One region of the Herbaspirillum sp. VT-16-41 genome, then DNA from elsewhere that is predicted to be linked to it. Evidence: predicted binding sites of a transcription regulator. Region 1 holds the regulator's gene; each other region holds the start of a gene.
The links. The regulator sigma-54, encoded in region 1, starts transcription at its own class of promoters, with help from an activator protein. The targets are predictions, from matches to a motif close to TGGCANGNAANCTGCTTT.
Positions count from the first base shown of each region.

Region 2: BTM36_RS01755 (TorF family putative porin) is a predicted target of sigma-54. The motif match lies at 1,088-1,105, and genes of this name have one in related genera.
Region 3: BTM36_RS00175 (acetyl-CoA acetyltransferase) is a predicted target of sigma-54. The motif match lies at 705-722, and genes of this name have one in related genera.
Region 4: BTM36_RS03430 (MSMEG_0572/Sll0783 family nitrogen starvation response protein) is a predicted target of sigma-54. The motif match lies at 1,137-1,154, and genes of this name have one in related genera.

Region 1 covers NZ_MUXB01000099.1:84,256-86,455, forward strand. Annotated here, with positions in the region: gene lptB (LPS export ABC transporter ATP-binding protein) at 1-391, shown strand, start outside; gene BTM36_RS08820 (RNA polymerase factor sigma-54) at 459-1,949, shown strand; gene raiA (ribosome-associated translation inhibitor RaiA) at 2,108-2,200, shown strand, end outside.
Region 2 covers NZ_MUXB01000019.1:64,005-66,204, reverse strand. Annotated here, with positions in the region: gene BTM36_RS01765 (YifB family Mg chelatase-like AAA ATPase) at 1-426, opposite strand, end outside; gene BTM36_RS01760 (accessory factor UbiK family protein) at 500-745, opposite strand; gene BTM36_RS01755 (TorF family putative porin) at 1,164-1,946, shown strand; gene BTM36_RS01750 (P-II family nitrogen regulator) at 1,959-2,200, shown strand, end outside.
Region 3 covers NZ_MUXB01000014.1:7,223-9,422, forward strand. Annotated here, with positions in the region: gene BTM36_RS28660 (hypothetical protein) at 173-385, shown strand; gene BTM36_RS00175 (acetyl-CoA acetyltransferase) at 783-1,964, shown strand; gene BTM36_RS00180 (acyl-CoA synthetase) at 2,101-2,200, shown strand, end outside.
Region 4 covers NZ_MUXB01000022.1:150,710-152,909, reverse strand. Annotated here, with positions in the region: gene BTM36_RS03435 (Nit6803 family nitrilase) at 1-562, opposite strand, end outside; gene BTM36_RS03430 (MSMEG_0572/Sll0783 family nitrogen starvation response protein) at 578-1,060, opposite strand; gene BTM36_RS03425 (PLP-dependent aminotransferase family protein) at 1,537-2,200, shown strand, end outside.

The DNA.
Region 1 (2,200 bases):
TGAAATCGAGGGCCGCCTGAACAACCTGCTGCATGAACTGCAGATCGAAAAGCTGCGCGAGAGCCAGGCACTGTCGCTCTCCGGTGGCGAACGCCGCCGCGTGGAAATCGCCCGCGCACTGGCCACCGATCCGCGCTTCGTGCTGCTGGACGAACCGTTTGCCGGTATCGACCCGATTGCAGTGATCGAAATCCAGCGCATCGTGCGCTTCCTCAAGGAACGCGGCATCGGCGTGCTCATCACCGACCACAACGTGCGGGAAACCCTGGGTATCTGCGACCGCGCCTACATCATCAACCAGGGCACGGTGCTGGCCAGCGGTAACCCGGAAGAGATCATCGCCAACGAATCGGTGCGCCGCGTATACCTAGGCGAACACTTCCGCATGTAGCACCCGCCGTCCATCGGCCACACAACGGTATTGCAACCAGCGGGCCACGCCGCTCCCAGAAAGACAGATGAAACAGTCGCTCCAGTTACGTACCTCGCAGCACCTCGCATTGACGCCGCAACTGCAGCAGTCGATCAGGCTGTTGCAACTGTCGACGCTGGAACTGCACCAGGAACTGGAACAGATCCTGTCCGACAATCCCCTGCTCGAACGCCTGGACGACGCTCTCGACAATTCGGTGCGCCTGTTGGCCGATGGCGCGGTCTCTTCCGCGCCCTCCACCGGAGTGGCCGAGCCCGCTGGCGACAGCGGCAACGAAGCAGCCCCCTCCGCTACTGATGGCGAAGCCAGTTTCGACTATCAAGACAACAGCCCCGAGAGCGGTGTCAGTGGCGAATCCGACTGGAGCTTCGACGACGTGGCGCGCAGTGGCAAATCGCCCGACGACGACGATGCCCGCCCGCAACTGGAAGCGCATGAGCTGACCCTGCGCGAACACCTGCTGGAACAGATCCGGGTCACCGCCCGCACGCACCGCGACCGTGCGCTGCTGGAACTGCTCACCGATGCGCTGGACGAAAGCGGTTACCTGGAGGAACCGCTGGAAGACATCCTGGCGCGCCTGCCGGAAGAGCTGGGCGTTGATCTGGAAGAACTGTCGATCTCGCTGAAGCTGCTGCAGAGCCTGGACCCGGCCGGAGTGGGTGCGCGCAGTGCCGGTGAATGTCTGGCACTGCAGATCCGCCGCCTGCCCAAGGTGCCCTTCGTCACCCGCAAGCTGGCCTTGAGGATTGTCGAGGATTACCTGCCGCTGTTCGCACAGCGCGATTTCAACAAGATCAAGAAGGCTCTCGATTGCGATGACGAGGACCTGCGCGAAGCACAGGCGGTGATCCGTCAGTGCCGTCCGCATCCGGGTGCCGAATTCGCGCGCGATGCTTCGGACTACGTGGTGCCAGACGTGATTGTCAAACAGACAAAGAACGGCTGGCAGGTCATGCTCAACCATGAGGTCATGCCCAAGCTGCGCGTCAATGCAATGTATGCGAGTGCGCTCAAGCAGGCCAAGGGCGAAGGATCGCTGTCGTCGCAGTTGCAGGAAGCCAAGTGGCTCATCAAGAACATGCGGCAACGTTTCGATACAATTTTGCGAGTCGCGCAGGCTATTGTCGAACGTCAAAGAAACTTCTTTTCACATGGCGCAGTGGCCATGCGGCCCCTTGTGCTGCGTGAAATTGCTGATACACTGGGTCTACACGAGAGCACAATCTCTCGTGTGACAACTCAAAAATACATGCTCACGCCGCACGGCATGTTCGAGTTGAAGTACTTCTTCGGTAGCCACGTCGCGACTGAAACCGGAGGCGAAGCCTCCTCCACCGCGATACGGGCGCTGATCAAACAGTTGATAGGAGCCGAAAACCCGCAGACCCCATTATCCGATAGCAAGATTGCGGATATGCTGGCAGAACAAGGCATGGTGGTCGCGCGACGCACAGTCGCCAAATACCGCGAAGTGTTGAAGATTCCGCCAGTCAATCTCCGCAAGTCCCTCTGAGCTTTCCTCAGTTTTTCTGTAGCAGTACCGTTGCTGTGTTCAGGCAAGCATCCCTACCTGGTGCCCATGCCATCCGACACGAAGACCGTGCCCGTGGTACAGCAGCTGTAGACGATGCATCGCACGAACCTCCAGTGACCTCACGATAGGAGTCTTGTATGAATCTGACCATCAGTGGACACCACCTCGAACTGACCCCCGCCATCCGGGAATACGTGCAAAGCAAGCTGGCCCGTATCAAGCGCCATTTC
Region 2 (2,200 bases), on a different contig from region 1:
GAAGGCGCGTTGCCGCCGGTCCGGCTCCCCGGGGTGTTGCATGGCGCAGGTCATCGCCAGTGCACCGCGGATCGGCCGCAATTGGCCCGATAGCGACAGTTCACCTGCGTATTCATAGTCATCCAGATGGTCAGAGGGAATCTGCCCGGAGGCGGCGAGGATACCCAGTGCGATGGGCAGATCGAAGCGCCCGGATTCCTTGGGAAGGTCGGCAGGCGCCAGGTTGACTGTGATACGTCGTGCCGGGAATTCGAACCGCGCATTCTGCAGCGCCGCCCGGACGCGGTCCTTGGCTTCCTTCACTTCGGCTTCGGGAAGACCGACGATGGTGAAGGCCGGCAGGCCATTGGCCAGATGCACCTCCACCGTCACCGGTGGGGCGGCCATGCCGGCCAGCGCGCGGCTGCGCAAGACCGCCAGGCTCATCGCAACGAGCCCGGCAGTGTGCTGGAAGGGAAAAGGGGAGGGGGAAGAAGGGAAGAGTGGGTTGTCGCCAGGGTCATGGGGTCTGTTTTTGCTGAGCCTCAAGCTCGGCAACACGCGCTTCCAGCGCTTCCAGGCGGGCGCGGGTCTTGGCCAGCACCTGGGCCTGGATGTCGAATTCCTCGCGCGTGACCAGGTCCAGCTTGGCAAAACCCTGGCTCAGCATGGCCTTGACGTTCTTCTCGATGTCCTTGGCCGGAGAATTCTCGATCGCCTTGTTGATCTTGGATTGCAGGTCTTCAAAAAATGGGGGCTTGTCCATGTCGGATCTCCTTGGCAGATAGCTAAGCTGCAAGTTTAGCGGTTTCGCAGCCATCCTCAAAACGCGATGCCCTGATGAGACCGTTTTTTTGCGAGCGGGTGCCGGAAAGTGAAGAATTTTCCTTCAGGAAATGCTCCGACTTGGTGACTTTGGCTTCGCCCCGGGCCCACGCACCAAAATGTGTTTGCCTCGTTTGACGCAGGATTATCAAAAAGCAATCAATATCGCACCAAGGTCGTGCATTTTCGCTTCGAGTGCACTATTTTGAAGCTGGTGTCGAAAAAAATCGTTGTAAATCTCCGCTTTCCAGCAAAAACACAAGTCTGCCTTGCCGAAAGGACATGGCACGGCTCCTGCTACATGGTTTGGGCAAAAGACTAAAAGACTTAACTGTTAAACACAAACCAGAGGGAAAGTCATGAAGAAACTGATTCTTGCAACAGCCATCGCAGCATCCTTCGTTTCTACCGTGGCCCGTGCAGAGGACGCCAAGCCAGACAATGAATTGAGCTTCAACGCTGCGGTCGTGAGCGATTACCGCTACCGCGGCCTGACCCAGACGCGTTTCGACCCGGCCCTGCAGGTTGGCGCTGACTATACGCACAACCCGACCGGCCTGTACGCCGGCACCTGGCTGACCAACATCAAGTGGATCAAGGACGCTGGCGCACTGACCGGTACCGATACCAAGGGCGATGTCGAATGGGACATCTACGGCGGCAAGCGCGGTGACATCGGCGGCGGCTTCACCTACGACGTCGGCGGCCTGTACTACTACTACCCGGGCAACACCCTGGCCAATGCCGGCCTGAAGAACGCCAATACCTTCGAACTGTATGGCCAGATCGGTTACGGCCCGGCCTACTTCAAGTATTCGCAATCGCTGACCAACCTGTTCGGCGCGGTCAACAGCAAGTACAGCCAGTACTACGACCTGGGTGCCAACTTCGAGACCTTCTACGGCGTGATGCTGGGTCTGCACGTCGGTCACCAGAACGTGCGCGGCAACCCCAGCGAGGCCAGCTACACCGACTGGAAGATCGGCCTGTCCAAGACCTTCGACGAAGTCGCCGGCATTACCCTGGGCGTGGCCTATGTCGGTACCGACATGAAGGATGGCTTCGCTACCACCCCGGCATCGGACGGTGCCAAGAACGTCGGCAAGAACGGCGTCGTCGTCTCCATCAGCAAAACTTTCTAACAAGAGGTTCGTATGAAACTGATCACTGCGATCATCAAGCCGTTCAAGCTGGACGAGGTGCGTGAAGCCCTCTCCGCGATCGGTGTGCAAGGCATCACCGTGACCGAAGTCAAGGGCTTCGGTCGTCAGAAAGGCCATACCGAGCTCTATCGTGGCGCCGAGTATGTGGTCGATTTCCTGCCCAAGACCAAGATCGAGGCAGCGGTGGACGACGCCATCGTCGAGCGCGCGCTGGAAGCCATCGAGACCGCAGC
Region 3 (2,200 bases), on a different contig from region 1:
CTGTCTTGTCTCCTGTTTGTCTGTTTGTATTTATGAATCTGCTGATTCCGGTGCCACTCAGCTGCCGCGAAATCCTGGCGTGCAGCCCCCTGTATCCGGGTTGTCAACACTGCCCATGCATCGATAGAGCAATTAGGATGCCAAGCCGTCGGAGCGGGCCGACGCGATGGCGATGTCCCTCATGGTCATCTGCATTGCGCCTGTATTCTCTGCGATAAAGGCTGCGCAGGACAAGGGCAGGGGCGGCACCGCCTGCAATTTATTTGATGCCGCCCTGCTGCGACACCTGTCGCATGCACTGTCGCCAACCTGTCGCAGGGATGTCGCAGGTGTCGACACCTCAGGCGCTGCTGCCGGGCAATTGTTTTGTGTTGCAGCGCAATGATTTACGTTAACGTAAAGTCCGTGCTATCTTCATCCGGTCGGCCGCTGGCGTAGCGGTTTCCTGCCCGGCAGGATTCAGCACCGCCCCATGGTCGATCTTATTGACGACGCAACACCGCATCAGAATCAACAACAAAGCGAGAGTCGGCGCGCCTTTGCGTCGAGCTTTCAGGAGACGGGCAAGATGCCGGCCCGGGCAGGGGCACACCCCGCCTGCGACCGTCGGCGACCAGTGGCGCCTCACTCTTGTGGCAATCGCATGGCGATGGCGACGAGCTTGCTGCACGTGGCAATCGCATTGGCACTGCAGTGGAAGACATTGGCACCGAATTTGCATATTGCCCCCGTGTGAACCGGAGCGACCAGGCTCCACCGACCAAGTCTTACAAGGACACACCATGACTGCTTCTGCATCCTCACCCTGCATCACCGGCTGGCACCATTCCCAATTCGGCAAGCTCGACGGCATCGATCCGGAAGTGTTGATCGGCCAGGTCGCCAAGGCCGCCATCGAACATGCCGGTCTGCAACCGGAAGACATCGATTCCATCCACGTCGGCACCTTCAATGCCGGCTTCCTGTACCAGGACTTCCCTTCGTCGCTGGTCATGAATGCATTGCCGCAGTTGCGCTTCAAGCCGGCCACGCGCCTGGAGAATGCCTGCGCCACCGGCTCGGCGGCAATCCACTCGGGCCTGCAATCGATCAAGGCGGGTGAATCGAAACACGTGCTGGTGATCGGCTTCGAGAAGATGACCGAACTGGCGACCCCACAGGTGGGCGAGGTCTTGCTCAAGGCCTGCTACGCCAAGGAAGAAGCGGGCATCCCCGGTGGTTTCGCAGGCGTGTTCGGCAAGATCGCGCAGAGTTACTTCGACCGCTTTGGCGACCAGTCCGATGCACTGGCCATGATCGCCGCCAAGAACCACAAGAACGGCCTGTCCAATCCCTATGCCCATATGCGCAAGGACTTCGGCTTCGATTTCTGCCGTACCGTTTCCGAGAAGAACCCGTTCGTGGCCGGCCCGCTCAAGCGTACCGACTGCTCGCTGATCTCGGACGGTGCCGCCGCCCTGGTGATCAGTGCCGCCGACGTGGCCAAGTCCATGCCGCGTGCCGTGCAGTTCCGCGCAGCGGTGCATGTGAACGACTACCTGCCGCTGTCGCGCCGCGACCCGACCCGCTTCGAAGCCGCCGAACTGGCGTGGAAGAATGCGCTGGGCCAGGCCCGACTGTCGCTCAATGATCTGTCGCTGGTGGAAACCCATGACTGCTTCACCGTGGCCGAGCTGCTGGAATACGAAGCCATGGGCCTGGCCCCGCACGGCCAGGGCGCGCGCGTGATTGCCGAGGGCATTACCGCCAAGGATGGCAAGCTGCCGGTCAACCCGTCGGGCGGCCTGAAGTCCAAGGGCCATCCGGTGGGCGCCACCGGTGTCTCGATGCACGTGATGGCGGCCATGCAGGCGGCCCATGATGCTGGCGACATGCAGATCGCCAATGCGCGCTATGCGGGTGTGTTCAACATGGGCGGCGCAGCGGTGGCCAACTATGTGAGCATCCTGGAGCGCGTGAACTGATTGCAATTGCAAATTGCAAATTGCAGCTTGAAGCTTGCAACAGCGCGTCGTTCGCTGCACCAGCGAACGACGTGCAGGAACACGAAGTATCAACAAAAACAAGAACGAAGAGCCACGCCAATTTCCATTAGAACGAATCGGGACGAGTGAGACGATGTTAACGAAAGTGATGAACCTGGGCCGCCTGCTGTCGGACGTGGCGCGCCGTTTTCCGGATGAGCCGGGTCTGATACTGT
Region 4 (2,200 bases), on a different contig from region 1:
ATTGCGCGCAGTGGATTTCCTCGTGCTGCGCCATCAGGCTGTAGCGTGCCAGCGGGTTGTAGTGTTCCCAGCAGGCCAGCGCACCCAGGCGCCCCACGGCAGTGGGCACGACCTTCAGGCCGCTGGCGTCGCCCTGGCCCCAGATCATGCGCTCGTGATAGGTCGGCGTGATCTTGCGGCGTTTCAGGACCAGCTCGCCATCGGCATCGAACACCAGTTGCGTGTTGTAGAGCGTGCCGTGGTCGCGTTCATTGACACCCAGCACGACCACCGTGCCATGCTGGCGTGCCGCCGCCGACACGGCCTGGGTGACCGGACCCGGCACCTCGACGGCGCGCTCGTAGAGCAGCAGGTGCTCAGGCCCGGACGCAAAGGGCGGCCGCACGAACGAAAAGTACGGATAGTAGGGAACGAAGGTTTCCGGAAACACCACCAGTTGCGCGCCTTGCGCAGCGGCGTCGGCAATGGCCTGGCAGACCTTGGCCACGGTGCCGTCGGCACTATCGAGGTCGGGCGCGATCTGCACCGCCGCCGCCCGTACCGTTCTCTTGTTGATGCTCATGGGCCGCCCTTCCGCTTACAGGGTCCAGGTGTCGAGGATGAAGGCGTTGTCGCGACGATGCAGCAACACCAGGTCCAGCACATCCAGCGGGTTGATCGGACGGATGCCCGGGATCAGCGAGGGCTCGCCGTGGCCGTACAGGGCCTGCAGGGCGAAGCGGCAGGCATAGACCTTGCCGCCCTCTTCCATGAACTTGACGATCTGCTTGTTGAAGTTCTGGTGGCCGGGGAAGGCTTCATCGCCCAGGGTGGGGAAGCCACGCTGCACGCCCAGCGTCACACCCGGACCGTACAGCAGGATGGAGGTTTCGAAACCCTTGCGCTTCAGACGCGTGGCCTGCAACAGGTTGACGAAACCGATCGAACCTTCGAAGGCCACGGTATGGAAGGTCACCAGCGCTTTTTCACCCGGCTGGGCTTTGACGTCTTCGAATACCTTCTCTTCATAATCCACCAGGAAATCGCCGGGGGCGTGGGCTGCTTTGGTGACTGCGGGCATGGTGAGACTCCTCTTGATTGCTGTGGGTGGTCACTTGTGGAAGTGGTCCGGCGACGTTGCCGCGACGCTGGCATTGAATGCATCACGCGTGCCAACAATGCCCCGTCAATGCGTGAATTGACTGCATGAAAATCCCGTCAATCGCTGATTACCGATCCGGCTTCCAGCACGCTCGCGACTTCCCGGGGGGACCTTCGCGACGGGCTTTTCAGCACCCGTGCAGCAATCCATTCAATCGCTCCATACAATCGCGCAAACCCGCATGCACTCTGGAGTAGCGGCGTGTTTTACCTTGGTGCAGGCACGCCGTCTCCGATGACACAAGGCGGTGCAGCGAGAGCCGCCTGGGGGCTGCATTGGATGGAATACAAATTGCATTCAATGACGCATGCCGATGCAGTCAATATTGAATCCGGGCAAGCTCAAGAGATCGGGAAGGATCAGGAGCCGCCAGGAACGCCGACCAAGGAATCGTCATGCCGAAGAACAGCACCATGTGGGTCCCCAAACTGAAGAAGGGCAGCGGCCCGCTCTACCTGGCCATCGCCAATGCCATTGCCGAGGATGTCGCCACCGGGCAGCTGCAGGCCGAGCAGCGACTGCCGCCGCAGCGCAAGCTGGCTGAAGCACTGGACCTGGACTTCACCACGGTGGCCCGGGCGTATACAGAAGCACACCGGCGCGGGCTGGTCGATTCGGTGGTGGGACGCGGCACCTTCGTCTGTGGCAAGCGGCGCCCGCGCATCCCCCGCGTAACCGAGGGACGGCCCAACGTGGACATGTCCATGAACATGCCGCCCGAGCCGGAGTCGCCGGAGCTGGTGGAACTGATGCAGGCGGGATGGAGCAAGGTCAACGGCAGGCTGCGCGACCTGATGCGCTACCAGGACTTCGGCGGCTCGCCCGAAGACCGCGAGGCCGGCGCCCTGTGGCTGCGCCGGCGCGGGCTGGTGGTGGAACCGGAACGGGTGCTGGTCACCCCAGGCGCGCAATGCGCGTTGCTGGCGATCCTGACCATGCTGGTCGGCCCCGGTGGCGTGCTGTGCTGTGAAGACGTGACCTACCCGGGCCTGCGTGCCCTGGCCGGGCAACTGGGCATCAAGCTGGTAGGCTTGCCGATGGACAACGAAGGCATCGACG